DNA from 2 places in the Pseudoalteromonas sp. 31A1 genome. Region 2 is predicted to be linked to the other one. Evidence: predicted binding sites of a transcription regulator. Region 2 holds the regulator's gene; the other holds the start of a gene.
The links. Region 2 encodes MetJ, which represses methionine synthesis genes. Its sites were predicted from a motif close to TAGACGTCTAGACGTCTA; they were not measured.
Positions count from the first base shown of each region.

Region 1 (16,397 bases), on a different contig from region 2:
TAAGCACTATTTTACGTAATTCAAAACACTTACTAGAGTTAATAAATAACATACTCGATTTATCTAAAATTGAAGCTGAAAAGCTGGCTGTTGATTTGTCAGCGTTAAATGTAGTGCAGCTTGTGCACGACATTGAATCAATTATTCAACCACTGGCACAAGAAAAACAATTAACCCTTAATATCGACTATCAACTGCCGCTACCTCGCACCATTTATAGTGATGTGACCCGCTTAAAACAAATACTTATAAACATTGCTAATAACGCTGTTAAATTTACCGAAAATGGCAGCGTGTCTATTTGTGTGCATTATTTACAAGCAAGTCAAAAGCTAGAGTTTGTAATTAAAGATACTGGTATTGGTATGTCTGAGCATCAAATAGAACGTGTATTTAAGCCGTTTGAACAAGCCGATGCCACAACTACACGTCGTTTTGGTGGTACAGGTCTTGGGTTGTGTATTTCTAAAAACTTAGCACTGTTACTTGGTGGCGATGTAAACCTTGAAAGTGAAGTGGGTGTAGGTAGCCGAGTTACAATTAGGGTGGCATGTCAGCTATCTGATGATCAACCCATGCTTGAATTTTTAACGCAAGACAGCCAGTTAATACCAGAGAAAGACCCTCTCTTATCGTTTGCAACCAATAGCTTCGACGCCAATATATTAGTGGCTGAGGATAACCCAGATAACCAACTATTAATTAAATTATTACTGCAAACCTGGGGTCTTGAACCCGATATTGCCAGTAATGGCGCACAAGCTGTAGAAATGGCGCTCGTAAACGACTACCAACTTATTATTATGGATATGCAAATGCCTGTAATGGGCGGATTAGAAGCGACTAAAATGCTTCGTCATGCAGCGTATGATGGCCCTATCATTGCCCTTACTGCCAATGTAATGAACCATGATATAGGCACTTATCTAGAAGCTGGTTGCGACAAAGCACTGGCTAAACCCATTGATAAAGATGCTCTTGAAAATGTACTCGTAAGCTACCTGCATCTTGAAAAAGATAATCAAAATAAATGGGATAGCCTATTAAAGAGCGAAAAGTTTCAGCAAATTGCCGATAATTACTTAGCTAACTTACCTACATATTTAGAAGAAGTTAAAGCTTTGCAGCATTGTGATGATTGGGAAGCATTAAGAGGTATAGCGCACAGTGTTAAAGGCAGTTCTGGATGCTTTAACTTTGATGAAATTTACCATAGCGCTGCGGCACTTGAAGAGAACTTAAAAAGTAACAATAAAGTACCAAGAGACGAGCTGGTAAATGATTTAATAGCAGCCATTGAGCAAGCAATTAGCGACAAAGTAACCTAAAAAGTAAACTTACAAAACGGTACAAATGCAGTACTTTAGCGGCTCTATATTTTAAATGCTAATTACCGACTTTAATTATGAAAAGTTTAAACCTAGCGCCATACCCATTAAAATAGCGTCTTCAAAGCCATTTTTAGCAGGGTTATCGCTTGGGTAGTAGTTTTTACGCACTGACATCTCAGCAAAGCCTGCGCGCTCGTACAGCGCAATAGCACGCGTATTTGATTCGCGTACTTCTAAAAAGAGGTTTTCAGCATTTTGCTGCTCACCATATTCAATAAACTGCGCTAACAACTGCCTTGCAATACCCTTACTCTGGTGACTTGGTGTTACACAAATATCCATAAGTGTAAAATCAGGCCCTGCTTTTTCACCAATATAAAAACCAATCATGCTCGCCTCATCAAATGCGGCAACATTAAAATAGCGCCCGCCTATACATGAACCCATTGTATTTAAAGTCCACGGATGGCTATGACACGCTGTTTCGATGGCCATTAATTGAGGTATTGCAGTTTCATCTACTGATTTAAAGTTTATCAAGGTGTTCACTCATTAAAGCCCATAAAGCACGCTTCTCAGAGGCGTTGAGCTGTGGGGTTGGCAATGTAAGCTTATTGTCGTTTAATTGAATCTCACTGCCCTGTACAACGCTATTTATAATAATAGGTTCTGCACTGAGTTTAATGTCTGCAAGTAGTTGCTCATTTAGCGTTAAAGAACTAGCTATCGCGCTTTGCGATAAAGTATTAGCTTGATCATTTGCTTGAGGACAATAATGTTGATTGAGTTCAAGATTTTCTATATCAAAAATAGCTGCGTAACGTGGATGCATAACAACTCAGTAGATTAGACATTTGAACAATATAAGAAGTAATAAAAACGATGTAAAGAAGAAATGGCAGGGGCGGAGAGATTCGAACTCCCAACCATCGGTTTTGGAGACCGCTGTTCTACCAATTGGAACTACGCCCCTGCAATGACGACGAATTATAGAGAAGTTTCGCCAAAGGTAAAGAGAAAAATCACTCTTTTAGTTTAACTGCTTTTTAAATAAACAAAACGGCGAATTAGCATGCTAATTCGCCGTTTTTTAATCACTTAAAATTAGTTAATTAAAACTAAAATTAATTATTCCCATTCGATAGTTGCAGGTGGTTTACCTGAAATATCGTAAACAACACGAGAAATACCGTCTATTTCATTAATGATACGGTTTGATACCACACCTAAAAACTCATAAGGTAAATGTGACCAGCGCGCTGTCATAAAGTCGATTGTTTCCACACAACGAAGTGATACAACCCAATCGTACTTACGTGCATCGCCCATAACCCCTACCGATTTAACAGGTAAGAATACAGTAAACGCTTGGCTTACTTTATGGTAAAGCTCAGCTTTGTGAAGCTCTTCGATGAAAATCGCATCAGCGCGGCGTAATAAATCACAGTATTCTTTTTTGATTTCGCCAAGTACACGAACACCTAAACCAGGTCCAGGGAAAGGATGACGATAAAGCATGTCGTACGGTAAACCTAGCTCTAGGCCAATTTTACGTACTTCGTCTTTAAATAACTCACGTAATGGCTCAACAAGACCCATTTTCATGTCATCTGGTAACCCGCCCACATTGTGGTGAGATTTAATAACATGCGCTTTACCAGTTGCAGATGCCGCTGATTCAATTACGTCTGGGTAGATTGTACCTTGCGCTAACCATTTTGCATTTTTAAGCTTTTTAGCTTGTTCATCAAATACATTAATAAACGTGTGGCCAATGGCTTTACGCTTATCTTCTGGGTCTGACTTACCTGCAAGGTCATTTAAAAACTGCTCTTCAGCTTCAACTTTAACAATGTTTAAACCAAATTTATTACCAAACATGTCCATTACTTGCTGGCCTTCGTTTAAACGAAGTAAACCATTATCAACAAATACACATGTTAGCCTTTCGCCAATTGCACGGTGAATAAGCATAGCCACTACCGATGAATCAACACCGCCAGAAAGACCTAAAATAACTTCGTCATCGCCAACGGTTTCTTTAATACGCTCGATAGCATCATCGATAATTTTTGCTGCAGTCCACAATTTTTCACAGCCACAAATATCAATAGCAAAACGCTCTAATAAGCGCTGACCTTGATGCGTGTGCGTTACTTCCGGGTGAAACTGTACGCCATAAAAACGTTTTTCTTCGTTAGACATTGCAGCATGTGGACAAGTAGATGTTTTAGCTGTTGTTGCAAAACCAGCTGGAATATCCATTACTTTGTCGCCATGACTCATCCATACGTCGAGTATGCCGTTGCCACCATCGGTAATATGATCTTCAATTGCATCAAACAATGCACAATTACCTACTTTTTCAACTTGTGCGTAACCAAACTCTTTTTTATCAGAGCTGTGTACACTACCACCTAGTTGAGCAGCCATTGTTTGCATGCCATAACAAATGCCTAACACAGGCACGCCTGCATTAAATACGTACTCTGGAGCGCGCGGGCTGTTTTCAAGTGTTGTTGATTCTGGGCCACCAGAAAGAATAATACCTTGTGGGTTGAACTCGCGGATTTGCTCTTCAGTCACATCCCATGCCCATAGCTCACAGTAAACACCAATTTCGCGGATACGGCGCGCGATTAATTGCGTGTATTGTGAACCAAAGTCTAAAATGAGAATTCGTGAATCGTGAATATCTTTGCTCATGGAGTATCTCGTAAAGTCTGATGCTAAATGTCATTTGTTAATGTAAACGACTAAAAAGAGGGCTTGCAAAGCAAGCCCAGTATATTAAATTAATTACGCTGCTTAACCTAAGCGGTAATTTGGTGCTTCTTTAGTGATTTGCACATCGTGTACGTGCGATTCACCCATACCCGCTGAAGTAACGCGTACAAACTGTGGTTTTGTATTAAGCTCTTCAATTGTTGCACAACCCGTTAAACCCATAGCACTACGTAAGCCACCTACTTGCTGATGAATAATCGTTGCAATTGGACCTTTGTAAGCTACGCGACCTTCAATACCTTCAGGTACTAACTTGTCTGCTTCGTTTGATTTTTGGAAGTAACGATCTGATGAACCTTCTTTTTGATCCATCGCGCCCAATGAGCCCATACCACGGTAAGACTTGTAGTAACGACCTTGGTATAATTCAACTTCACCTGGTGCTTCTTCTGTACCAGCGAGAAGAGAACCCACCATTACACACGATGCACCAGCAACAAGTGCCTTAACAATATCGCCAGAAAAACGAATGCCGCCATCAGCAATTACAGGAATGTCGCGACCTTTTAAGCCTTCAACAGCATCTGAAATAGCTGTAATTTGTGGAACGCCACAACCGGTAACAATACGTGTAGTACAGATAGAACCTGGGCCTATACCTACTTTAACTGCGTCGGCGCCAGCGTCTGCAAGTGCAATCGCACCTTCTGCTGTAGCTATGTTACCGGCAATAATTTGTAAGTCTGGGTACTCTTTGCGAGTTTTAGTAACACGGTCAATAACACCTTGAGAATGACCATGCGATGTATCGATAAGTAAAACATCAATACCCGCTTCTACTAATGCAGCAATACGCTCATCAGTACCAGCACCAACACTTACAGCAGCACCTACACGTAAACGACCTTGGTCGTCTTTACATGCGTCTGGTTTGTCTTGGGCTTTTTGGTAATCTTTTACTGTTATCATGCCTTTAAGTTTAAAAGCGTCATCAACAACAAGGATTTTTTCAATGCGGTGTTCGTGCATTAAGCCTAAAATTTCTTCGCGAGCTGCGCCTTCTTTAACGGTAACAAGCTTTTCTTTTTTAGTCATAACGGTAGAAACAGGCTGTTCAAGCTTAGTTTCAAAACGCATGTCACGGCTAGTTACAATACCAACAAGTACATTGTCGCTATCGGTAACTGGAAAGCCTGAAAAACCTTTTTCGTGTGAAAGCTCAATAGCGTCTGCTATTGTTAAATCGGCAGTCACCGTTACAGGGTATGAAACAATACCTGCTTCGTAGGTTTTAACTTTACGTACGTTTTTCGCTTGTTCTTCAATAGTCATGTTTTTATGAATAAAACCAAGACCACCTTCTTGCGCAAGGGCAATAGCTAAACGAGCTTCTGTAACAGTATCCATAGATGCTGAAATAAGCGGCAAGTTAAGTTTGATACCACGCGTTAAGCGAGTTGAAATATTTGCCGTGTGTGGCAAAACAGTAGAATGACCAGGTACTAAAAGTACGTCATCAAAGGTAAGAGCTTCTTTAGCGATTCTAAGCATTTTGGCAACTTCTCACATGTGGATCTAAGATAAGGAATTGCGGCCAAATTTTAACAGCGTTGTTGCCATGAGTAAATAATATTTAGCAAATATTTATGATAAAGTAGTGCAATAAATAGTTTTAGGTTGTTTTTTATGTTTTCGAAGCCTTCGCAGGCGGTTTACACCGTTTCACGCCTTAATAGAGAAATTCGCACAATCCTTGAGCAAGGTTTTGCATCTTTAGTGCTCACGGGCGAAATTTCTAACTTTATTACCCCTGCATCTGGACATTGGTACTTTTCGTTAAAAGACGATAAAGCACAAATTAAAGCCGCAATGTGGCGAGGCAATAATCGCAACCAAAGCTACCGCCCTGTAAATGGCGCACAAGTTACAGTAAAAGCGCGTGTATCGCTTTATGAACCTCGCGGTGACTACCAGCTTATTGTCGAGCATATGGAACCCGCAGGCGAAGGTCAGCTAAAACAAGAATTTGATGCGCTTAAAATGCGTTTAGCCGCCGAAGGATTATTTAGCTCTGCTCACAAACAGCCATTACCCCAAAATATTAATCGCATTGGTGTTATTACCTCAGCAACCGGCGCTGCTATAAAAGATATTTTAACGGTACTCAAACGCCGTGCACCGCAGCTAGAAGTCATCATTTACCCTGCTATGGTACAAGGCAAAGAAGCGCACGTGCATTTAATTAACCAAATTGAATTAGCCAACACACGTGATGAAGTAGACGTACTTATTTTAGGGCGAGGCGGCGGATCACTTGAAGATTTATGGTGTTTTAATCACGAACAGCTCGCCCGCGCTATTTTCAAAAGTGAATTACCGATAGTAAGTGCGGTAGGCCACGAAATAGATACCACTATTAGCGATTACGTTGCTGATGTTCGTGCAGCGACTCCATCAGCCGCAGCTGAGCTTGTAAGCCCTAATACGCAAGAGTTACACAACAAAGTAACGCAATTAGTTAATCGTTTATCTAACGCGTTTAAGCACGGCATTGCCGACAAGCGCGCACTAGCAACGCAGTTACAACACCGCCTTAATTTATGTCATCCGCGTAATCAGCTTAATCAAAAATCACAACGTTTGGATGAGCTAAGCATTGCGCTGCAACAGGCGATGCGTAATCGTTTATACCAACAAGAACGCACACTCAATAACTTAACGCCGCGTTTAATGCGCCAATCACCCGATAAAAAACTCGCTACAGCAAGCCATCAACTTTCGCAATTACAAGCTAGGCTAAACCAAGCTATACAACATCAGTTACAGCAAGCGAATAATAGCTTAGCACTGCAAGCAAGCAGGTTAGATTCAGTAAGTCCGCTTAATGTTTTAGCGCGCGGCTATAGCATCACTAAAACACAACAAGGCAAAGTGGTTAAATCTGTGGGGCAAATTAAAACAGGCGATGTTTTGATTACAGAGCTCGTTGATGGCTCTATAGAATCACAGGTTATACCTGTTACATAAAGTTGGTATTACTTAAAACTCTGTACTTAGCAACAATTTAAGCTCGCTATCGCTTGATGTGGAGGTAGTGCTTTTAAATTGTTGCCAAAACTCTTGCTTCATCAACTTGTCGTTTAGCTCTCGCCATTGAGAATTATCAAATGTGTCGTTATCCGCGGGTGCGGCAAGTTCAAATTCACATATCGTCGTTTTACATTTTGCGCTAACAACATCGGGTATAATCGCTAAATCAGCTGTTAATAAAAAATCTTGTAATGCCATTTCAGTACGATAAGCCCATTCTTCGTCACGCGTTTGCTTTTCAAATTTATCACGTAAAATCTTCTCAAAATCTGAAGGACCTCTCATTTGCTTTAAAATGCTTTTAACTGTCGCTTTCTGCTCAGCAAGTTGCTGCTTAAGCTGAGTTACTTGCTCTTCTAAAGGTAGCTCATCAAGCATTTGGGTTTCTGAATAGGTTGGAGGCGTCTCTTCAGCGGGCTCTATACTAGCGACTTGCTCAGGTACTGCAGAGTCTGCATTACTTAATACCTCATTACTTTGTTGTCCAGTATGAAGCTTTTGCTGTTTTTCATAACTTGGCTGCGACTTAACAGATTCTGGATGACTTGAAGCTGCATTAAAGTAGCTCCAAGTTAAACCTACACCCGCAATAAACCCAATCCCTAGAGCCAATAAACTATTCTTGTTCATGTTAATTCCTTTTAAGTTTTATTATTTTTAATTACTTATAGCATTGCACTCGTGTGCGATTCGTTTTCAGGCTCAGGATTTGCTAAAAAGTTTTGGTTCATACTTTGCGCCGGACACTCACAATCCGGTCGACCAATAATTTTAGCGGGCACGCCAACAGCGGTTGTGTGTGGTGGAACATTGCTAAGTACAACTGAGCCCGCACCAATTCGTGCGCCCTCACCTACTTCAATATTACCAAGTACTTTAGCGCCGGCGCCAATTAATACGCCCGCTCTAATTTTGGGATGACGATCACCCTGCTCATTGCCTGTACCGCCAAGCGTTACAGATTGCAAAATTGATACATTATCTTCAATTACCGCTGTTTCACCAATAACAATACCGGTTGCGTGGTCAAACATAATGCCTTTACCCACTTTACATGCTGGGTGAATATCGACCCCAAACACTTCAGAGTTACGGCTTTGAATAAAGCGCGCTAGCTCTTTGCGGTTTTGTTGCCACAAGCAATTAGCCAAACGGTGCGCCTGAATAGCATGAAAACCTTTTAGATTTAATATAACCGTAAGATAGGTTTCTGATGCAGGGTCGCGGTCTTTTACCGCTTTAATATCCTCAGCAACAAAAGATAGCATACGGTCACATTTTACAAATGCTTGATCGAACAGCTCTCGGATAGTGAATGCCGATACCACCGCATCAGCCAACTTATTAGCAACAATAAAGCTCAATGCCGAACCTAAACAATCATGATTCAAAATGCATGAATAAACATGACTTGCTAATAATGGTTCACGTGTTACTACATCGTTAGCTTCTTCGCGAAGCTGTTGCCAAATTGCATGACGCATAATACTGCACTGCCTTAAGTTGATATAAAATAGCCTTTTCCCAAGTCTAACGGATTTAAAGCCTAAGGTGTTAATCCCTTAGTTATTTGTTCTGGTTATTAGATATAACTAGCACCCAGAAATGATATTTTAAATACGTACCCACTTTTTAGATTAAGCTATACGACAGTTGCTAAAATTTCCAATACATACTTAAAATATAATAAATTAATAAAAATCAAAAGCTAACAACATATGACAGTTCACCTGTCATATGCCAAAATACATACTGGCGTACAGCTGACGGCGTAAATAACAAAAACAAACGCTAAATTAGCATCATCAACTCAACAAGGATAACGATGATGAAAAACGATGTATTAAATACAAGAAAATTAGGTTACAAATTTTACTTTCAAGATGGCGATAATCAAATAGCGTGTTTTGGTAGCTACTTTACAGGGAAAGAAGAAGTATACGTAAATGATGAACTTATAAGTAATAAGCGTAACCAAAGGATTCACAGTGGCCATCAATTTAATATTGGTGACAATGATTTTAAAGTAATGTTTGAAATGCGTAATATTTTAACTGGCAGGTTAGAGTGCTCACTTTATAAAAATGGCCAATTTATAAAAAGTTATGAACAATCATCATTATTAAATAACCCAAAAACTTCGTTAAAAGTGCTTTTTGGCTGCTTTTTTGGAGGCCTAGTTGGTGGCTACTTGCTAATTATAATTTTAGAATTCTTGATTGGGAAATTTTAAAATGCAACTTAATCCTAAAACAATAAAAGAACTTAGGCAGCAATTTAATTGGACGCAACAGCAACTTGCCGATGCCTGCGATGTAAGCTTGAGAACAATCCAACGGGTAGAAAAAGAAGGCGCGGCATCAAAAGAAACCACAATGGCTTTATGCGCGGTTTTAGAAGTACGCCAGGGTAAATTAATTAAGCTTGATGAAGATACAACACCTCTCGGTGGTGCAACAACTTTAAACAAGCACACTATAACCACGGTGTTAGCATTGTCATCAGTAGTCAGCTTCATATTAGGCATGATAACTGTTTTTTTTATTATGAAATAAGGAGCTGCAGCAATGTCAAAATATGAGTCGAAAGAGCTACGTGGCCACATCACTTTAGTTGTAATAATAAGTGCAATGATACTTTTTGGGTTAGGTGTAAAAATTGGTTCAATACTATATCCAATACCATAAAAAATGCCCCAATATATGGGGCATTTTAATTATCTTAACTTATATAACTATTTAAACCTTCATTGAAATACTTTATCAACTTTCATCACTTCAATATTTTTTGCAGGAATTGCTAATTTGTAATCAGCAATTACTTTATCTTCAGCCACTAATTCGGCAGGTTTATCGGTATTGTAAACCATTGGTGATGTTTGCTCAGACGCTAAACGTTTTTGCATATCAGCGCCGTCTGCGGTTATAAACACATATTGAACGTTGTCTGTTTGTAGGTTTTCTTTAATAACGCGATTTACATCAGCAACGCTTAGCGTTTTAAGTTTGTTAGTGACGTAACTTACAAAGCTATCTGTGTTGTAAAATTCGCTATCAAGTGCGTAACCTAATTGGCGGTTTTGACTTGCAACCATTTGCGGTACAAAGTTAATTAAAAAGTTACGCGTGGCTTCAAAGTCATCTTCGCTCATACCATTTTTAATTAGCTTATCTAGCTCAAATAAAGCCGTACGAGTTGCAAAGTGCGCATCGTTATTAGAGCGAAGTGGGCGTAACCACACTTGAAATATTTGCTCAGAGCGCCCTAGGTTTGCATCAGGCTTGGTTTGAAACATACCACGTGGAAAGTATTCAATGTATGCGTAATCGCCGTAGTTCATGCCGCGGGTTTCACGAATGCGCTCATACAAAAAGCTGTTAGAACTACGGTGCTCACCAAAGTACGAACGCACAAGCCAAAGTGCTGTCCAGTCTTCGCTACTTCTTATTGTATCAATAGGAAAACCAAACGATACCGCAGTCGATTGCGCCGACTTTTCTACAATAGTTGCATGATGACCTTTAAGCGCTGGTGCATCAGGAATACTTAAACGGCTTTGATCACCTTTTGGTAGCGTTGCAAAATCGCTCATCATTTTAGCTTTAAGTTTTGCAGGCACAGCCCCAATTAAGCCAACCGTGAGTTTAGATTGCGTAAGCTCGCTGTTATAAAATGCTTTAACGTCATCCAGCGTCAACGCTTCTAAATCAGAAATATCACCGTAGTTGTAGCTTTCATAAGGATGATTTTTGTAAAGCGCGCTGTATAGCACTTCTTTGCCTAGCTCTTCATCGTTAGATGCTTTTAAGCCTGACTTAATACCGTCGATCATTTCTTTTTTGAGGCGTTTAAAGTCATCCTCTCTAAAGCCTGGGTTTAGTAATTGATCGCTCACAAGTGTATACCACTGCGACGCGTTATCTTTATGAATACGTCCTTGAAACGACAGCATTTCTTTATCTATTTGATAACCAAAGCTACCCGCAAGCGGATAAAGTGCTTTTTGAATATCTTTATAGCTTGTCGCCTCTGAGCCACCTTGTGCAAGCATAGCCGCAGTTAACGCAGCAACGCCTTTTTTGCCTTGAGGGTCGGCAGCCGCACCGGTATTGAATAAAAAGTTAACATCAATTAATGGCGAGCTATTGGTTTTATCAAGTACTTTAAATACAGGAGCCGCAGGTGCTTGTTTAAGCTTTGCAGTAAGCGCATTTAAATCAACTTCTTGCTCAAAACTTGGCGCTTCATCAAGTGCCGACATTGTTAATGTGGTACGTGCGTTATCAGTAAAGTATTTATTAGCAACGGCTTTAATATCTGCGCTGGTGATGTTATCTGCCGATTTATACAGCTGGTTTATAACCTCAGGATCGCGCTCAAAATGCATGTAGCTGGCAAGGGTTGATGCAATCGCTTGCGACGAATCTAAACCATTAATAAAGCTGTATTTAAGGTTCGATTTTAAATCACTCAGCTTTTGCTCATCAACAAGCTCAGTGCGTGCTTTTGCATAAGTTCGGTTAATGGCATCGCGTGCAGTGGCTAAATCGTCTGCGTTTTCTACTTTAACAAATACGTGTAATAAACCCGGATCTTTAGTCTCTGGGTTATAGGTAAACATTTGGCTGGCAATTTGTTTGTCGACCACTAGCTCTTGATATAAATCTGAATTACTTGAAAAATAAAGCTGTGAGATTAAATCAAGCGCCGCTCTGTCTTTTTTAGCAGGCTCCCACGCAGCGCCTTTGTACGATACAAGTAACCAATGCCCTGGTAGCGCTTCATCTTGCTGGTGCAAATATTTTGGTGCTTGTTGCACAGGCTCTGCCTTAATGTCAGCAACGTAGTTACCTTTTTTCCAGCTGCCCCAATGCTTTTTAACCATAGCCATTGTTGCTTGTGGCTCTACATCGCCCACAATTACAATCGATACATACTCAGGCTTATAAAATTTAGCAAAAAACTCTTTACCGTACGCCATTTGATCGGGCATCGCTTCTATGTCTTTAAAAAAGCCCATAGTGGTGTGTTTATACGTGTGCTTATCAAACGCTTCTTCGCGTACAGCGCTTAATAATTTACGAACTGGGCTCGCGTTGTTTTTTAAGTACTCACCTTTTACCGTTTGTGCTTCGGTTCTAAATTGCTCTTCGGTGTAGGTTAAGTTTTGAAAAATATCAGCTTCAAGCTCAAGTACTTTATCAAGATGCTGCTTTGAAAAGTTTAAATGGTAGTTGGTGTAATCGTTTGTTGTATACGCGCGGTTATCAACACCTGAATTTTTTAATATGTCTGAATACACATCTTCAGGGTATTTTTGTGAGCCTTTAAACATCATGTGTTCAAAAAAGTGAGCAAAGCCTGTTTTGCCCTCTTCAACTTCGTTACGCGACCCAACCGATACCGGAATTTGCAGCGACACTACATCAGGGTAATCAGTTTTAACAACCATGACACGTAAGCCGTTTTCTAGCTCTTCAATTAAATAATCTTGCGAAAAAACACGATCATCAGCTTTATTTACTTGTTCTTGTTGTGCTGTTGTTTGCGTGCTTTGGTTTTGTTGCATGGCGCAACCTGTTAACGCCAGCGATACCGCTAAGCTGGTTGCTAATAATTTAAATTTCATTGTTGTCCCTTTTTAAATTGAGCAAATTTGTTGTCAGATTTAACTCTTTAATTATGCCCCAAAGCCAATAAATATAAGAGCCCCAAGGGAATTTATTATGTAAACAACTGTGTCAATTATAAATAATGGGAACAAGCACTATGAATAAACATCATGTTAGTTGAAAAACTTTCACTAAACAAATCTATCTAGACGTCTAAATGGCTGCTATATTAAATCCATCAAAACAAACTTAGCTGGAATGAGGATTATGGCTTTATCACTAAAAGAGAAGATAGTGGACACCAACCAAGGTGTTTATCTTATTGGTACTACCCCGCCTAAAATTGGCACCGATAAAGCGCAATTAAAAACCATTGCAGAAAAGCTATTAGGTCGCTTACACGAAATTGAATACGACGGCGTAATAATTTACGACATTCAAGACGAAAGCAGCCGAACCAATCAAGACCGCCCATTTGCGTTTAAACAAACCGTTGATCCGCGTGAATACAGCCATTTACTTCGTAATTTATCTGCACAAGATGTGATTACTTATAAAAGTGTGGCGCAGCGTGGCGTAGGCGAATTTAAAGATTGGCTAAGTGAAACTAAAAACGACTACGATTTACAAAATGTTGTTTTAGTAGGTAGCCCATCATCGATAGGCGATATAAAGCTAAGCCTGCCAGATGCGTATAAAGCGATGGCTGAGCAATCAGATGATTTCTTTTTAGGTGGCGTTACGATTGCCGAGCGCCATTCAAGTAAACGAAATGAGCACGAACGATTAATAGAAAAAACAGCACAAGGTTGTCAATTTTTTATATCGCAAGCTGTTTACGACGCACAAGCTACTATAGAGCTAATTACTAGCTACGCACGTACGTGTAAAGCACAGGGTATTACACCTCAACGTATTATATTAACGTTTACCCCGTGCGGCGGCGAAAAAACCTTAGACTTTATGCAATGGTTGGGTATCTCAGTGCCAGAGGCAACTAAATGGCGCATGCTTGATGCAGACAATACATTAAGCGAATCAGTCCGTATTTGCCGTGAAAACCTCGACTTAATACTTAAAAGCTGTGCGCATTTAGATGTACCGCTGGGCCTAAATATTGAAAGCTTAACAAACCGTAAAGAAGAAATTGACGCGTCAATTAACTTATACCGTTTATTAAAAGCCATTATGGAATTGAACCTTGCGGAAAAGCTAATAGCTTAAAGGCTAGGTAAGAGCTAATTAACACCCTTCTTGGCAAGCCTCATGGCTTGCTTTTTTATGTCCGTACTTTGAAAAATGAATTAATAAATACAAGTAAAAATTTGCAGCTTAAGCTATTTATTGAAGCTGTTTTTGGTTATTACTCTCAAGCCTTTTTAAGGCAAACCCCATAGAGGAGCACATAACACCAAAAACTATTCCCTCATTAGATATAAATCTAATGCTAGTAAACGTTTCAAATAAGCTTATTATTGCTAAGGAAAAAATAAAACCTATCGCAGAAAAAACCAGCCAAGTTTGTGTGGCATGAGTCATGACGAACCTCCTTTTACTATTGTGCCTTTTTAGCGAGCTTATACGCTTGTTTATTTTTATACATTGCGTGGTCTGCATCATTTAATAGCGCTTCAAAGGGCTGCTTTTGTTTATTAGTAAAACTATAACCAATACTAAGCGATAAATCGCAAACGTCTTCTTTGAGTAAGGCTTTTGAATACTCAGTCGAAATTTTATCCATGATGTAGTTAATCTTGCTTTTATCGCTTACTTGCATTACTGCAACAAACTCATCGCCACCTAAGCGCCCTACTATATCAGCATCTCTTAAATGCGTTTTTAGCGTATCCGCCAATATAATTAAGGCTTTGTCGCCCACTTCATGTCCGTAGGTGTCGTTTAATTTTTTAAAGTCGTTTATATCGATAAACAAACAACACACGTCAAAGCCTAAACGTAGCGCTAAGTTAAGTTTTTGCTGGGCTAATAAGTTAAGTGCTCGGCGATTATAAATATTCGTTAATGAGTCTAACATGGCTATTTCGCGCATTTGCTCATAGCTATACACAAGCGCTAGGTCGTCTTCAATCAAATCACGTAGTTGTTCTATGAGTTCAAAATATTCATCGGTATAGCTTGTTTTCTGAGTGTCTTTTAAGCATAGCGTGCCAAATACTTCGCCTTCAGGCCAATGAATAGGTAAACCTAGGTAGGATTCAACACCATCTTCAACTACTTCTGGTAGGGTGTTCCATGCATCGTTATTACTTGCATCATTAACATATAAAATATTTTTAGTTTCAGCAACGTACCGACAAAACAGAGGTGTTTGAGGAGGAAGTATAGGATTGGTCTCAAAGTTAGAGCCACCTTCGTTACTTCTAATAACAACGCGATAGCCTTTGCTTGTTGCCTGAACTATATAACCAGACGGGGCTGAAAAAAGCCCCGTTATAAGGTCGATTGTTTTTTGCCATTTATGCAAAGATATTTGGCCATCAATACCAGAAAATGCCCATTGATCAATTTCAAACATTGCTTTACCTCGGCTATTTAGTAGCTCCAGTATAGGCAAAAAAGCAAAGTAAAAGCTATTATTTGCGACGTCTACTTGGCTCTCTTTTACCAGTGATGCGTTTTTTATCGCGATCTTTTCGCGACTTGTTAGTATTTTTACGATTATCTTTTGGTTTTTTATTAGGATCTGGCTCGTAACCTTCTAACCACTGCGGCGTTAAACGCGTATCGAGTAGTACTTCAATTTCTTCTAGCAGCCATTGCTCATCAAGACTTACCAGCGACATAGCAAGTCCTTGTTCACCAGCACGACCTGTACGGCCAATACGGTGCACGTAATCCTCGGCAATGTAAGGTAGTTCAAAGTTAATTACGTATCTAAGTGTAGAAATATCTAAACCACGCGCAGCTACATCGGTTGCAACAAGTACGCGTGTAATACCTTCTTTAAAGTTTTGCAATGCACGGTCGCGTGCGCCTTGCGATTTGTCGCCATGGATTGATTCGGTTTTTAAACCGTCTTTACACATTTCTTTAGCAAGCTGATCAGCCATTTGTTTTGTGCGAGTAAAAATAAGCACTTGGCGCCAGTTTTTCATGCCAATCATGTGCGATACAAGTTCGCGCTTACGATCCTCATCTACAGCGTAAATAACTTGCTCTACTTCAACCGCGGCTGAGTTACGTTTATCAACTTCAATTAGTTCTGGGTTTTTAAGTAACTTTTTACTGAGTTCAAACACGCTGTCATCAAACGTAGCTGAAAATAGTAAAGTTTGGCGATCGCCCGGGATATGTCGCAATATACGTCTAATTTCATCAATAAAGCCCATATCAAGCATGCGGTCAGCTTCGTCAAACACTAAGGAGTCTACACTTGAAAGTACCACACTGCCTTTAACTATATGATCAAGCAAACGCCCAGGTGTTGCCACTATAACTTGCGCTGTTTTAAGTGCTTTTATTTGAGGGCCAATACTTGCGCCACCATAGGCTAAAGCGCCATTGATATTAGTGCCTTGTGCGTACTTTTCAAAGCTTGCAAATACTTGCTGAGCAAGCTCACGGGTTGGCGTTAAAATGACTACACGTGCAAGGCCTTGCTCATCTTTTTTAGGGG
Region 1 covers NZ_WTKY01000003.1:140,429-156,825, forward strand. The annotation lists gene GQR52_RS04465 (ATP-binding protein) at 1-1,328, shown strand, start outside; gene rimI (ribosomal protein S18-alanine N-acetyltransferase) at 1,404-1,871, opposite strand; gene GQR52_RS04475 (hypothetical protein) at 1,858-2,163, opposite strand; tRNA gene GQR52_RS04480 (tRNA-Trp) at 2,228-2,304, opposite strand; gene guaA (glutamine-hydrolyzing GMP synthase) at 2,460-4,037, opposite strand; gene guaB (IMP dehydrogenase) at 4,140-5,609, opposite strand; gene xseA (exodeoxyribonuclease VII large subunit) at 5,745-7,085, shown strand; gene GQR52_RS04500 (hypothetical protein) at 7,098-7,778, opposite strand; gene cysE (serine O-acetyltransferase) at 7,814-8,632, opposite strand; gene GQR52_RS04510 (hypothetical protein) at 8,977-9,381, shown strand; gene GQR52_RS04515 (helix-turn-helix transcriptional regulator) at 9,383-9,703, shown strand; gene GQR52_RS04520 (M16 family metallopeptidase) at 9,895-12,777, opposite strand; gene GQR52_RS04525 (methylenetetrahydrofolate reductase) at 13,028-13,984, shown strand; gene GQR52_RS04530 (hypothetical protein) at 14,102-14,299, opposite strand; gene GQR52_RS04535 (sensor domain-containing diguanylate cyclase) at 14,316-15,296, opposite strand; gene GQR52_RS04540 (DEAD/DEAH box helicase) at 15,355-16,397, opposite strand, start outside.
Region 1: GQR52_RS04525 (methylenetetrahydrofolate reductase) is a predicted target of MetJ. The motif match lies at 12,967-12,984, and genes of this name have one in related genera.

Region 2 (16,397 bases):
TTATGCGTAATAATTTATGAAGCGAGAACAACGTTAAGCTTAAATAAAACAATTCAGCTTGCTGAAGAGCTTAATATCCATGAATTAGAACTGCGTAAACATGAAAAAAACTTTCTTTTTTATAAACAAGAAGAAGCATTAGACTTATTTGAACAAGATTATAACCAGCTTAAAAGTAAAATTGCTAAGTTGAATGTAATTATGCAAGAGCAGGGTATCGAAACCCAAAAAATAAGTAATCTCGATAATTTGGTAAGTGCTTATAGCAATGACTTTATGAGTGTTGTTGTGCTACAAAAACGCATAGGATTACACCCAAAAGATGGGCTGTATGGCGAACTAAGAAGTGCAGTACACGAGGTCGAAAGCTTGCTCAAAGAGCAAGATAATTACAAACTCTTATCTTCTATATTACAATTAAGACGGGCTGAAAAAGATTTTATGCTACGTTTTGATCTTAAGTATTTAACTCGATTTGATGAAGGGGTTGATACTTTAAAGCAGCAAATCGCTCAGGCTCAATTTGATACGGGGTATACAGCTCAATTAAATGGCTTTTTAAATTCCTACCAAACGCAATTTCAAGCATTGGTCCAGGCACAGGTTGAATTGGGCTTAGATTTAAATTCAGGAGCACTTGGAAAAATGCGTAAAAGTGTTGAACAAAGTGATGCAATCGTTGCGCAGATACTATTAAGCACTAAGCAGCAGGTAGATAAAAGCGTTGAACAGGCACAATTTTTAGCCATTCTTATTTTTGTGATTGCTGGCATTATTGTTTTAATGTTGGTTTATTTCACGAGCCGCTCGATTATTGTGCCTATAGAGCGGGTTTATCACACCATTAACGACATTCGTCGTAATAATGATTTAAGCGTGATGATAGAGCAAACAGGTAAAGACGAAATTACCACCATGACGGTCGACTTTAATAGTTTAATAGGCGATTTTAAAAACTTAATTAACGAAGTTAATGGTGCTTTAAATACGCTTAACATAGCAACAGAGCATTTATCAGAAAGTACCGCAGCAACAAGCTCCGGTATGCAAGAGCAATTACATGAAGCCGACATGGTTGCAACTGCAGCCACCGAAATGCAGGCGACGATTCAGGATATTTCACATAATACTGAAGCGGCTGCTAAAAAAGCAGAGTCAACAAACTTAAGTGCTCAACAAGGGCGCAGTGAAGTTGACTCTACCGTTAAGCACATTAGAGCCCTATCTGATTCGTTAGGGAATGCATCAAATGTAGTATCGCAACTTGAAAAAGATGGCGAAACAATTGGTTCAGTGCTTGATGTAATTCGGGGGATTGCAGATCAAACAAATTTACTCGCACTTAATGCGGCAATAGAAGCGGCACGTGCTGGTGAGTATGGTCGTGGTTTTGCTGTTGTTGCAGATGAGGTTCGTTCATTAGCGAAGCGTACTCAAGAGTCCACGAGTGAGATTGAAGGTATTATAAGTACCTTACAGCAGCGTACTCAAGAAGTGGTGAGTATTATGCACAAATGTCGTTCTCAAGGCGATGAAAGTGCCTCGCAAGCAATTAAAGCAGGTGAGTTATTAGGCGCAATTACTGAAGATGTACAAACAATAATGGAAATGAGCTCTCAAATAGCGGTTGCTATTGACGAGCAAAGCCAAGTGGCATCAGAGGTTAATAAAAATGTAGTAAGAATTCGCGACATTGCGCAAGATGCAACTGAACATGCTGCTAAAAACGCCCAAACTAGCGAAGAAGTATCTGAGCAAGCTAGAGTGTTATTTAGCGCTATTGATAAGTTTAAAGTGTAACTAACCTGAACTCTGGATAGTAAATATTTTAACCAGGGTTTAGGTTAACTAATCTAAAAATACCCACCTAAAGTTACCAATAAGGTTTAAGGAATAAACTTTATTGGTACACTGTTTTTGTTTTGTTCGTGCTCGGCTACGCGTGCCGAATATTCATCGCTCAACGTTTGTTGCTGCGCTTGTAGTTTTTCAAAGTAACTCCAACTGAACAGTCCGCTATTGTGACCATCATCGAAATCTAAACGCAGTGCATAATGCCCAACAGGTACTATGTTTTTTATACCTACAGATTGTTTATTTAAAACCAATTTCATAGGGCCAGAGCCATGGCCTTGCACTTCAGCAGAGGGAGAGTGAACGCGTAAAAATTCACAGCTAAAGACTGCTTGGCTATCGTCGTCAAAATAAACATCTAAATTTTTACTCACGCTGTGGTAATGCACTTTTGTAACGTGTTTCATTTTATATACCCCATTAAAAAGCCCCCAATCTGGAGGCTTTTAGTATAACGTTTATATTCGTTTTATAGAATGAAGCGGCTTAAGTCTTCATCTTCAACAAGTGCACCTAGATGTTTTTCAACGTAAGCGGCGTCAATAACAAGTGATGAACCTGCTTTTTCAGAAGCATCGTATGAAATTTCTTCCATCAATCTTTCCATCACAGTATGCAAGCGACGAGCACCGATGTTTTCGGTTTTTTCGTTAACTTGCCACGCAGCCTTAGCAATACGCTCAATAGCATCATCACTAAACTCAATCGTTACTTGCTCAGTTTTAAGGAGCTCTCGTTGTTGCTCAGTAAGCGATGCATGCGGCTCTGTCAGGATACGTTTAAAGTCATTTGCAGTTAGTGGCTCAAGTTCTACTCGAATCGGTAAGCGACCTTGTAGCTCAGGTATCATGTCTGATGGTTTAGACATTTGGAACGCACCTGAGGCAATAAACAACATATGGTCAGTTTTAACCATACCGTGTTTAGTGTTTACTGTTGAGCCTTCAATTAGCGGTAGTAAGTCGCGCTGAACACCTTCTCGGCTCACATCAGGGCCTGAAGAATCACCACGTTTACAAATTTTGTCTATTTCATCAATAAACACAATACCGTTTTGCTCTACTGCAAAAATAGCTTGTTCTTTTAGCTCTTCAGGGTTTACTAATTTAGCGGCTTCTTCTTCTGTTAATAGTTTGAAGGCTTCTTTAATTTTTAACTTACGTTTAGTGCGTTTATCGCCGCCCATGTTTTGAAACATGCTTTGTAACTGGTTGGTCATATCTTCCATACCAGGAGGCGCCATAATTTCTACGTTTGATTGAGCTTGCGCTAGTTCAATCTCGATTTCTTTATCATCTAATTGACCTTCACGTAATTTTTTACGAAATGTTTGGCGAGTAGATGAAGTATCGTCGCGTTGGCTTTCGCCATATTGATCTTTAACCGGTGGTAAAAGTGCATCTAAAATACGCTCTTCTGCTGCTTCTTCGGCGCGATGTTTAAACTTTTTAGTTTGCTGTTCGCGAGTCATTTTAATTGAAACATCAACGAGGTCACGTATGATCGTATCTACTTCTTTACCAACATAACCAACTTCAGTGAATTTAGTCGCTTCTACTTTAATGAATGGTGCGTTAGCAAGTTTTGCTAAACGGCGGGCAATTTCTGTTTTACCTACGCCTGTTGGACCAATCATTAATATATTTTTTGGTGTTACTTCACTGCGTAAATCTTCATTTAATTGCATGCGGCGCCAGCGATTACGAAGCGCAATAGCGACTGCTTTTTTAGCTTTAGCCTGACCTATAATGTGCTGATCTAGCTCGTGAACAATTTCTCTTGGGGTCATATCAGACATAATAGTTCCTATTATAATTCTTCGATTGTTTGGAAGTTATTAGTAAATACGCAGATGTTGCCTGCAATAGTTAAGCTTTTCTCTACTATTTCACGAGCGCTTAAATCTGTATTTTCTAAAAGGGCGGTTGCAGCTGATTGCGCAAAGTTACCACCACTACCAATTGCAATTAAATCGTTTTCTGGCTGAACTACATCGCCATTACCGGTAATAATTAAAGAGGCTGTTTCGTCTGCTACAGCGAGCAGCGCTTCGAGTTTTCGAAGTGCACGGTCACTTCGCCAATCTTTAGCCATTTCTACTGCGGCTTTAGTTAGGTTACCTTGGTGCATTTCTAATTTGCTTTCAAAACGTTCGAAAAGAGTGAAGGCATCAGCAGTACCGCCGGCAAAACCAGCGATTACTTTGCCATTATAAAGACGTCGAACTTTGCGGGCGTTGCCCTTCATTACGGTGTTACCAAGTGAAACTTGGCCATCGCCGCCAATTACAACTTTGTCGCCGCGGCGAACACTTACGATAGTAGTCATGTTATTCCTCATCATCGAGCTGCAGAGGCAACTCGTAAAAAACGATTATGATGAGGTTATATGGGTGAATGGTTTATTTTCAAGTCCAGCCCCAAATTCCGCAGCCGACTATTTTTACACGTTTAAGTTTGTTTTTATCGCTTTCGGCTTGGCGTTTGGTTTTATAAGGGCCTAAACGTACTTTATACCAAGTGCCATTGCTGCCTTCAGCCTGTTTGATCTCAGAAATGAGCCCTGCAAATGCGATTTTAGCTTTTAATGATTCAGCTTGTGCATGAGTTCTGAACGAACCGCATTGCATAACATAAGGACCTTTTTGCTCAAGTTCTTTTACTTCAACTTGAATCTCGTGGTTTCTAATTTCTTTAATAAATTCCGGTGTACGTGGAATAACAACTTCTACTTTTGCGGGTGCAGTTGGGTTAGCTTGTTTTTCGACAAGCTTTGGATCGGCATTACTTTTTATAAACCATAGTGCGTAGGCAAAACCACCTACAAGTAAGATGGCTATAACGGCTAAAAGAATAGGAAATGGTTTTTTAGCGGGGGCGTTTTTTTTACTGTTTCTGCCTGCAGGCTTTTTATTAATATAATCGTGCTGTGCCATGGTGTTATTTTGGCCTTAACCTAAATCATGTCTATAGGGTCTACGTCTAAGCTCCAGCGTACTTTTTGTGCAAGTTTACTGGTACTTAAATAATCAACCATTTGCGCAAGGTACTGATGTAATATGCGACGATCTTGCGCTTGAATATGCAATTGAAAACGATACATACCTGCGACTCTTTCAAGTGGGGCAGGGATCGGACCGAGCAATTGTATACCAGATACCCCATTCACAGGAACCAAATCCGTCAAAAAATCGACGACTAGTTTAATACTATGTCCTTGTGCACGCACAATGGCCATATTTGTAATGGGCGGTAAGTCAGCATCATCGCGCTCACTAAGAGCAAAGCGGGCAAAGTCTTGGTAACCATTATTAACTAAGTCTTGCAAAAGAGGGTGTTCTGGAAAGTGTGTTTGTAATAACACTTGACCAGGCTCACCTGAACGTCCAGCACGCCCCGCTACTTGGGTGACTAATTGCGCTAAATGCTCTGTCGCTCTAAAGTCGCATGAGTATAAGCCGCTATCTACATCTAAAATTATAACAAGGCTTACATCTGCAAAGTGATGGCCTTTGGCAAGCATTTGTGTGCCCACTAAAATGCGTGCGCCGCCTAGGTTTATTTCATCAAGTGCTTTTTCAAGGCTACCTTTACGGCGAGTTGAATCGCGGTCTATACGAGTAACAGGTGTATCAGGGAATTCGGTCGATAAAAACTCTTCAATTTGCTCTGTGCCTTTACCGTTAGGAAATATTTGCGTACTTCCACAGTCAGGGCATTGGTGAGGGACAGGGTACTGGTCGCCACAGTGATGACAGATCATTTGCCCAATCGCTTTATGAAATGTAGCGCTGGTACTGCATCGTTTACACTCGCTCAACCAACCGCACTCATGGCAAATAAGGGTGGGTGAGAAACCTCGGCGATTTAAAAATACCATAACCTGTTTACCGCGATTTAAGTGCTGACGCATAGTAGCAAGACTTGCATGTGCAATACCTGCTTGGTCGGGCTGACCTTTCATATCGAGTAACTTAAACTGATTGTCAGTCGCTGTTTGCGCACGCTCCGTTAAACTTAATAGCTGGTATTTGTTATTAATTGCTTTGTGAAGTGTTTCAAGCGCGGGTGTGGCGCTGCCTAATATAAGCGGGATTTTATGCTGAAAAGCTCTGTAAGCGGCTAAATCACGAGCATGGTAACGAAGGGTATCTTGTTGTTTAAATGACGAGTCGTGTTCTTCATCAACAACAATCATACCGAGTTTTAAAAATGGCAGAAAAATACTCGAACGTGTGCCAATAACTATCGCACAACTGCCTTTTTCGCAAAAACGCCATGTTTGTAAACGTTCGTTGTCGGTAAGTGCTGAGTGCCAAAGCATAATGGGTGTATCAGGAAAGCGGCGGCGAAAACGGTTTACGGTTTGTGGTGTTAGGCCGATTTCGGGCACGAGTACGAGGGCTTGCTCGCCACGTTTGAGTACTTCTTCTAGGCACTGTAAATACACTTCGGTTTTACCGCTGCCCGTTACGCCTTCTAATAAGAAGCTGCTAAAGCCAGTACTTTGATTTATAGCTGTGCAAGCAACCGCTTGTTCTTTATTAAGTACTGGTTTACTACCGACGGTTGGAGCAACACTTTGCCATTGGTTATCGTGCTCAATAGTTTGTGTTATGAGTTCTTTATCTATTAAGCTATCTATTGTTTTTTTACTAAAGCCCAGTGCTTTTAACTCAGTTAATGATGACTTACCTGATTGCGATAACTGCTTTAATAGGTTGAGCTGTGTTTTAGCTTTTAATGACGGTACTTTTGCACCTTTTTCTGTCAGGGCAACCATATTAATACTGGTTTTATCAGGCGATTCACCTTGGCGAAGTGCACCAGGTAGCGCTATATGAATAGTTTCGCCTAATGGATAGCAATAATAGCGGGCAGTAAAGCTAAGGAGTTCTAAATGCTGGGCACTTAAAATAGGGGCGTCGTCTATTACCTCTATAATATTTTTAATTTTATTTAAAGGGACGTCGGTACTGCTTTTAATACCCAAAACAACCGCTACTTTTTTTTGATTACCAAAAGGTACCAAAACTCGCATGCCAGGTAGTAAGGGAATTGATAAGCCACTGAGCTGTTCTTCTATTTTATAATCAAAGGTGCGTGGAAGCGGGACTTTAATAGCAACTTCAACAAAACTCATAACAACTCAACCCGTAAAATTAATGCTGTAATGTACTAAAAATAACGCTAAAAACCTACTAGCAATAGTGCTTGAGAAAGAGATTGTTCACTTTTTTGGCAAAAATATAAATAAATACTTGTGTGGGGGGAGGTTGTTGGATAAAATCCGCCACCAACAAATTTGTTTTAACGACGTATGGTGCCAAACTCCGGGTTTGGAGAGCGATGCGGCCTTAACTAGAGGTTCCTATGAAAGAAGGTATTCACCCTAAGTACGAAGTAATTTCTGCAACATGTTCATGTGGAAATAAATTCGAAACTAGCTCAACTCTTTGTAAAGACATTCACTTAGACGTATGTTCTGCGTGTCACCCGTTTTACACTGGTAAGCAAAAAGTTTTAGACACTGGCGGACGTGTTGATCGCTTCAACAAGCGCTTTGGTGCACTTGCCAGCAAGAAGTAATTATTGCTGTTTAGTTAAAAAAAGCACCTTAGGGTGCTTTTTTTGTGCCTAAAATTTGTTATTTATTATCTTAAACTAACCTACATAAATCTTTGAGCAATTTAACGAATTAAATTGCACTATAACGTCGTTAAAAAATTTTTATTTAGAACAACTAGATACAAAAATTTTTGCCTAGTTCTAGCGTAATTTTCTTAACGTTAAATAGACCCCATATATAAGCAGATTGGTATTATTTCGTTGATTTTAACTATCCCCTCCTTTTGCATAACTATTTCCTATTCTTATTCTGAGTATGCATAATCCTTTACAGACAAATCGATAGATATTCTCTATATTTTAAATAGTACAATTTTTAACTAGGTTGATAAAAGTATCTAACGTGGGCTTATCTGTTTTTAAAGTAGGGTAGTAGGCTGTTATTCTAAGTTTATGCTGATACTTTAAGTATACATTTTATAAGATTTTGATAGGCATAAAAGCACCTTAAAACTTACTTTTTAGGTGAATTTTTATTTATTAAATGTTGATATAATCCTGCAAAGTTACTGAAAAACCTCTTAAAATTATAGGATATAGCATATAACAGGATAGACCTGATATTGCTTGGAATTTAAAAATAATAAGGGTATCGTACCCCAAGACTCCATCTCTCACTTTAACTTAAATTGCAGGATACCATCGCGTTATGTCTGACTTTCGTGAACAAGCACTACATTACCACTCACATCCCGTACCAGGTAAAATTAGCATTGAGCTTACAAAACCAGCTGAAACGGCTCATGATCTTGCACTTGCGTATAGCCCAGGTGTTGCCGAACCTGTACGTGAAATAGCTGCAGATCCTGCAAATGCTTATAAATATACGGGTAAAGGTAACATGGTTGCGGTTATTACTAATGGTACTGCAATTCTAGGCCTTGGTAATTTAGGTCCTTTAGCGTCTAAGCCTGTAATGGAAGGTAAAGCGCTATTGTTTAAACGTTTTGCAGGGCTTGATTCTATCGATATTGAAGTTAAGCACAAAACAACAGAAGACTTTATTAATACGGTTGCCAATATTGCCGACACATTCGGTGGTATTAACCTTGAAGATATTAAAGCACCAGAGTGTTTTGAAATTGAAAAAGCATTAATAGAGCGTTGTAGCATTCCTGTTTTTCATGATGATCAACACGGTACTGCCATTGTAACGGCTGCTGGTATGTTAAATGCGCTAGAAGTACAAGGTAAGTCAATTGAAGATGCAATTATTGTATGTTTAGGTGCAGGCGCTGCCGCTGTTGCGTGTATGGAGCTGTTAATTAAGTGTGGTGCACTGCGTGAACACATTTATATGCTTGACCGCAAAGGTGTTATTCATACCCGCCGCGATGACTTAAATGAATATAAACAGCTTTTTGCTAACAATACCGATAAGCGTACATTGCAAGATGTAATTGCAGATGCTGATGTGTTTGTGGGTGTTTCTGGTCCTAACTTATTAGCGGCTGAAGATTTAAAGCTAATGGCTGCAAAACCAGTTGTGTTTGCATGTTCAAACCCAGATCCTGAGATTGATCCTGCACTTGCGCACGGCGCACGCAACGATTTAATCATGGCAACAGGGCGCTCTGATTACCCTAACCAAGTTAATAATGTTTTATGTTTCCCGTTTATTTTCCGTGGTGCACTTGATGTACGTGCAAGTGCTATTAACGATGAAATGAAAATTGCTGCAGTAGATGCTATTCGAAGTATTGCCAAAGAGCCAGTACCTGCAGAAGTTTTAAAAGCCGCTGGAGTAGATAAACTAGAATTTGGTGCGCAGTATATTATTCCAAAACCAATGGATCCACGTTTACTGCCGCGTATAGCAAGAGCTGTTGCACTTGCTGCTATTGAGTCAGGTGTTGCACAAATTGAGCTACCTGAAAACTATATGCAGTAAATCTATACAGTAGAGCTATGCAATAAAATTTAGACATAAAAAAACCTCAGTAATTACTGAGGTTTTTTTGTCTTTGTAATATTTATTCTTCGTTTAAAACGGGTACTTCTAGACCCATTTCTTGCATTATTTTTTTAACTTCTTCTGGTACTTTTTCGGCGTTATCTTTACGTAAGTCATCGTCATTTGGTAAAGGTTGGCCAGTAAAAGCATGCAAAAATGCCTCACATAGCAATTCACTATTTGTAGCATGGCGAAGGTTATTGATTTGACGACGTGTACGTTCGTCAGTTAATACCTTTAATACATTTAGCGGGATCGAAACGGTGATCTTTTTAACTTGCTCTGATTTTTTACCGTGTTCTGCGTATGGGTGAATATACTCACCATTCCATTTAGCCATAAGATGTATCGTTGCCTCAGATTATTAATTTCTCACACGGTATAAAAAGCGTGTAAATATGCGTGAAATTCTATCGATTTAAAAAAGATAGTCAAATAATAGATACCGATCTATCTTAATAAGCCTATTGTAGGTGTAAAGATAAGCACACTTTTGTGAGCTAAAATGTGTTATTCGCAGAAGCCCCTTCTACTTTTAGCCATCTAGAGCTTTAAAATACTTTGACTTATCAAAACGGATAACTTACTCTTTTAGACGTCTAAACATCCAAATTAATCAGGTGACGAATATGAGCGAAAAAAACAAAGCGACCATTGCTGTACGTAACGGCGTTGATGCTGATAAACATCATGGTGCGGTGGTACCGCCAATTTATTTATCGACTACTTATTCGTTTGCCGACTTTGATACTAAGCGTGAGTATGATTATGGTCGTAGCGGTAATCCTAATCGTGATATTTTAGCTGAGACGCTTGCTAAGCTTGAAGGTGGCGCTCGTGGCATAATTACAGCTACAGGCATGGCTGCCGTGCATTTAGCTACTCAGCTACTTAATAATGACGATACGCTAGTAATTCCACATGATTGTTATGGTGGTAGCTATCGTTTATTTACATCTTTACAAAAACGCGGCTTACTAAAGCTCGAAATACTAGATTTAACAAAAGCAGAAAGCCTGCAACAAATTTTAGCAATTAAACCTAAGCTTATTTGGATAGAAACCCCAAGTAACCCAGTACTTCGTTTAACTGACATTAAAGCGGTTACTGAGGTTGCAAAAAAATGCGGTGCATTGGTGGCTGCAGATAACACGTTTTTGTCACCGGCCTTACAAAATCCTATTAAGTTTGGTGTAGATATTGTGGTGCATTCAACTACTAAATACATTAACGGACACTCAGATGTTGTGGGTGGCGCTGTTATTGCAGCAACACAAGAGCTAGGCGATGAGCTTGCTTGGTGGGCTAATAACATTGGTATTACGGGCGCACCTTTTGATAGTTATTTAACGCTGCGTGGTTTACGTACTTTAAATGTGCGCCTAAGGCAGCATCAAGAAAATGCACTGGCAATAGCAGAGTACTTAGAAAGCTCTGAATTTGTAAGCCAAGTTTATTACCCAGGTCTTGAGTCACATCCTCAACATGAACTCGCTAAAGCACAGCAGCTTGGTTTTGGTGGCATGGTTAGTTTTGATATTAAAGGCGATATAAACGACGCTGCAGCATTTTTAACTAGCCTTAAAACGTTTAGTTTAGCTGAGTCATTAGGTGGCGTAGAGAGCTTAATTTGTCATCCTGCAACTATGACGCATGCAGGCATGGATGCAACAGCACGTTTAGAAGCGGGTGTTGGCGATACGCTTATTCGTATCTCAGTAGGTATTGAAGATATACACGATTTAGTCGCTGATTTTGAGCGCGTGTTTGAACTTGTAAAACCAGGGCAAAATAAAAATGTTGGCCGTGTAGGCAAAGGAGCAGGCACTCCTGGTGGTAACGTTAAATTAAGTGCAGCCCGTCCGGCGCTTTGGTAAGTAATACCAATCCGCAATAATACCTAATCAATTTGAGGGATTAAACCGCACGCTAACTTCGTTAAAAATTTCTCATATAGAACAACTAAACAACGAAATTTTTGCCTTGTTATCGACACGGTTTTCTTATCCTCAAAATAGACAACTTAATTAAGCGAATTGGTATAAATATGGTCAATTGTGTACATAAATTTGGTGGTTCAAGCTTAAGCTCAAGTGAGCGCTATCAAAGCGTAGCTAAAATAATTATTGGGCATACTCAGACGGGCGACTGTGTTGTGGTATCGGCTGCGGGTAAGACAACCGATACGCTAGTATTACTTTGGCAAAGCTATCAAAAACAAGATACTCAAGCAGTAGCTGATATTTTACTGCAGTTAAATAACCATCAAAGTGATTTAATAGAGCAGCTATTAGAAGCCGATTTAAAACGAAGTGCACTTAAAACACTAAGTATCGAACTTAGCTATATTGCAGAACTTGCTCAAGCTGAGCAGCTAAAAGAGGCTGCATTGCTTGCACATGGCGAACTGTGGTCAGCACGTTTACTCGCTACTTATTTACAGCAGCTAAATATTGAGGCATGCGCTCAAGATGCACGTACTCTTTTTACCTTAAATGATGGCGAATTAATGCATGCGCAAAATGCGCAGCAATGTGGGCAGTTAATTTTGCCTAATAAAATAAATGTTGTTACTGGGTTTATTGCCGCAGATATCAAAGGCGAGACAGTAACGCTTGGCCGAAATGGCAGTGACTACAGTGCAACACTACTTGCAAATTATTGCCATGCTAAGCAAGTATGTATTTGGACTGATACACAGGGGGTGTATAGCACTGATCCTCGCAAGGTACAAAAAGCGATTAAGTACGGCAAAATTTGCCGTGGACAGGCTAATTTATTAGCTCGTTTGGGTAACCCTGTATTACATGCAAAAACACTATCGCCACTTAAAAACACAGATATTAAGCTAGCTGTTCGCAGTAGTTTTGACGTACAAGCAAGTCCAACAGATATAGTAAAAGAAGGTTCAGCGAAGAAAAAGCGCTTTATAACCACGTTGCAAAATGTTGACCTATTAATGGTTGAAGGGTTAAGTGAAGGTGAGGTTGCAAGTGTTAGTCAGCTTATTCAGCATAGCCTTCATCACTTTAACCATAATGGTGAAGTGTATTTAGTAGTACCGGCTGCACAAACATATCAAGTTATTAATTACTTTGCGGGTAGGGCAAATATTAGCGAGTCAAATTTAAACGGTTGTGCAATTGTAGCGCTTGAGCAAGACGTTAATACATTAAGCTTACAAGCATTAGATTTATTAAAACTCCACAGCATAAAACCTCGTTTTGTCCATCAAGATACTGGCTATGCTTTATTGCTTACCGATCAATTTATAGATAGTGATATACAAAGTGACTTACACGATAAGCTAATTAATAAAGGCCAAGAAATCGCAATTATAGTTGCGGGGCTTGGTAACGTTGGCGACGTTTTCATTAAACAGTTATCGGCACAATTTGAGCGTTTATCGGATGACTTTAGTATTAAATTAGTCGGTCTAATTCGCTCTAAAAAAATGCTGTTTAATGCAAGTGGTATTAATACACAGCAATGGAAAACTCAATGGCAGCATGAGGCAAATAGCTATCAATCTGCAGATTTACTGAATGCTATAAATGAGCTCGATTACGAGCATAAAATTGTAATTGATATTACCGCAAGTGAACAATTTAGCTTGTTATATCCAGACTTTGTAGATAGAAACTGTCATTTAATTAGTGCTAATAAATACGCTGGAACAGCACCTACTACTTGGTATAAAGCACTTCGTAGTAATATTAAAGAACGTAATTTACATTGGCGATATAACACCAGTGTAGGCGCTGGCTTACCTATTAACTTTGCTTTGGCTGATTTGCAAAATAGTGGCGATAAAATAACACGTATAGAAGGTGTTTTCTCAGGCACGCTTTCGTGGTTATGCAGTAAATATGATGGAACAAGGCCATTTTCTGAGTTGCTACTGGAAGCTCAGAAAATGGGATTCACAGAGCCAGACCCTCGCGAAGATTTATCTGGGCGAGATATGCAGCGTAAGCTACTTATTTTAGCTCGAGAGCTAGGTGTTGAGCTTGAACTTGACGATATTAGCTTATCGGCATTGATGCCAGATGAACTTGCGCTGGGAAGTTGGGATGACTTTTTAAATAAAAAAGCACAGCTAGACGCGTTCATCGAAGAGCATGCAGTGACAGCAAAGTCTAAAAATTTAGTACTTAGATATACGGGCTTGTTAGAAATCACACAAGGTGAAGTAATTGCTAAAGTGGGAATAGCGTATGTGCCTAATGGCGATGCATTAGCAAACCTTACACCTGGCGATAATATTTTTGTAATTAATAGCAAATGGTATAGCGATAACGCATTAGTGATTCAGGGGCCAGGAGCGGGTAGAGAAGTGACCGCCGCGGGTGTGCACTCTGATTTATATTGGCTTGTTCAAAACTTAAAATAAACCTTTGGTTTAAACAAAAACGGCAGCTTAAATAAGCTGCCGTTTTTGTATTACATACATATTATTAAAATAGCTCTTCTTCTGTTTTAGTGTCTTCTTCAAATATATCGTTAGGCTGAGATAGCACATACTTTGTAGGTGCAGTACCTTTTTCAAAATATTCAAATCGACTCGTGTAATCATTTTTATGGCTAAGTAAGCCGGTAGCTAAATCAATACGAATAGAAACAAGTCCCTCAGGCGGCTCAATTGGGGCTTCAGGCTTGCCTTCAAGTGCCGCTTTCATAAATTCAACCCATGCTGGCTGCGCGGTTTTAGCGCCAGATTCCGCACCTGATATTTGGCTGCTATCTAGGTTGTTGTTATATGTAGAGCGACCAAGAGCGTTGCCCGGATTATCAAAGCCAACCCAAACTGAGGTCATCACATTACTATTAAAACCGCTAAACCAGGTATCTACTGAGTCATTAGTTGTGCCTGTTTTACCTGAAATATCGCGACGATCTAGCGCTTGTGCTCGCCAACCGGTTCCACTCCAACCTGTTTTATGAGCCCAGCTACCACCCCCCCAAATTGCACTATTCATAGCATCAGCAATTAAAAATGCATTTTGCTTAGAAATAATTCTCGGCGCACATTTTTTCGTTTGCTCCATTTCATCATCACTATTATGCATCGAGAGAGCATTGTGTGTTGGCAAAGGCTCTTCGTCACAGGCAAGAGCAGGGTTTGCTTTAAACAATATATTGCCGTAAGCGTCTTGAATTTCTGAGATAAAGTAAGGTTCAATTAAATGACCGCCATTGGCAAATGTGCTCATGCCTCTTGCAAGTTCAAGCGGGGTAATAGAAGCACTACCAAGTGCTAATGATTCACTACGATTAATGTCAGCGTCTTTAAAACCAAATTTTAGTAAGTGATCAGCTGTACGTTGCAATCCAACACCACGTAGTAAGCGCACCGAAATAACGTTTTTAGACTGTGCTAAAGCACGGCGAATTCGAATAGGACCGTTGTAAACAGCAGGGCTGTTTTTAGGGCGCCATGCTACGCCTTGGCTCTTATCCCATTGGTTTATAGGTGCATCATTTAATATAGACGCAAGCGTGTAACCTTTTTCAAGTGCTGCTGAATATATAAAAGGTTTTATATTAGAACCCACTTGACGCTTAGCTTGTATCGCTCGGTTGTATTGACTTTGCTCAAAGCTGTAACCCCCTACAATAGCTTTTATTCTACCGTCTTGTGGATCGAGGGATACAATAGCGCTTGATGCTTCTGGTATTTGGCTTAATAAGTAGCTGTTATCTTCGTTTTGACGTACCCATATTTGCATACCTGGCGTTAAAATATCAGTAGCTGCTTTTGGAGCAAAGCTTTGGCGGTAGCGAGTAATATACTTACGCGCCCATTTTAAACTATCCCAACTGAGAGTTGTTTGCTCACCGTTTTTAAGTAGTACTGTAGCTGTTTTATTATTAACACTGAGTACTGCTGCAACTTTTAAAGTGCCTAACTCATTTACGCTCTGTAATTTATTGAGTACTTGTTGCTCAGTTAAAGCTGGTTGTGTTTCAGGATTCCATAAAACATCAGTTGGACCTCTAAAACCATGACGCATATCGTAACTGTGTAAGTTATTTACAAGTGCGTTTTGCGCTGCTTTTTGAACCTTTGACTCTACTGAGGTAAAAATTTTAAAACCAGAGTTGTAAGCTTTATCTACCCCATAGCGCGAAACCATTTCAGCGCGCACCATTTCAGAGATATACGGTGCGTATAAGTTTATTTCTGCACCGTGAAAATAAGCTGTAATAGGTTGGCTAGTTGCTTCGTTATATTGCTCTTGTGTTATATAGTCTTCGGTCAGTAAACGGCCTAAAACTACATTTCGGCGCGCTTTTGCACGCGTTGGGTTACGAATTGGGTTTAAAGCTGAAGGTGCTTTAGGTAAACCTGCAATCATCGCCATTTGCGCAAGTGTTAAATCTTTTAGCTCTTTACCGTAATAAACTTGCGCTGCTGCACCAATACCGAAAGCACGATTACCTAATTCTATTTTATTAAGGTAAAGCTCTAAAATTTCGTCTTTTGTTAACACTCCTTCAATATGAAGCGCTATAAATATTTCTTTAACTTTACGGATATACGCTTTTTCGCGTGTTAAAAAGAAATTACGAGCAAGCTGCATAGTAATAGTACTTGCACCTTGTTTTTTCTCGCCAGTAGATATAAGAACAACAGCCGAACGTACTATACCAATAGGGTCTATGCCTATATGATCGTAAAATCGATTATCTTCTGTCGCTAAAAATGCATTAATGAGTGTTTGAGGAATTTCATCAATAGTCACTGGAATACGACGTTTTTCACCAAATTGATTGATTAAAAGCCCATCTTTAGTGAATACTTGCATAGGAGTTTGTAATTGCACGTCTTTTAAAACTTGCACACTGGGGATATCAGGTTTAACGTAGTAATAAAGACTGATCAAAGTAATCAGACCAATTAACACACAAATGATAAAAAATTGTAAAGTTCGTTTTAATAAAATCACTTATATTTCCCT
Region 2 covers NZ_WTKY01000006.1:64,931-81,327, forward strand. The annotation lists gene GQR52_RS08175 (methyl-accepting chemotaxis protein) at 1-1,800, shown strand, start outside; gene GQR52_RS08180 (gamma-butyrobetaine hydroxylase-like domain-containing protein) at 1,887-2,261, opposite strand; gene hslU (HslU--HslV peptidase ATPase subunit) at 2,324-3,652, opposite strand; gene hslV (ATP-dependent protease subunit HslV) at 3,664-4,182, opposite strand; gene GQR52_RS08195 (SPOR domain-containing protein) at 4,262-4,789, opposite strand; gene priA (primosomal protein N') at 4,810-6,996, opposite strand; gene rpmE (50S ribosomal protein L31) at 7,227-7,442, shown strand; gene GQR52_RS08210 (malic enzyme-like NAD(P)-binding protein) at 8,131-9,372, shown strand; gene metJ (met regulon transcriptional regulator MetJ) at 9,455-9,775, opposite strand; gene metB (cystathionine gamma-synthase) at 10,065-11,312, shown strand; gene metL (bifunctional aspartate kinase/homoserine dehydrogenase II) at 11,483-13,828, shown strand; gene GQR52_RS08230 (PBP1A family penicillin-binding protein) at 13,893-16,385, opposite strand.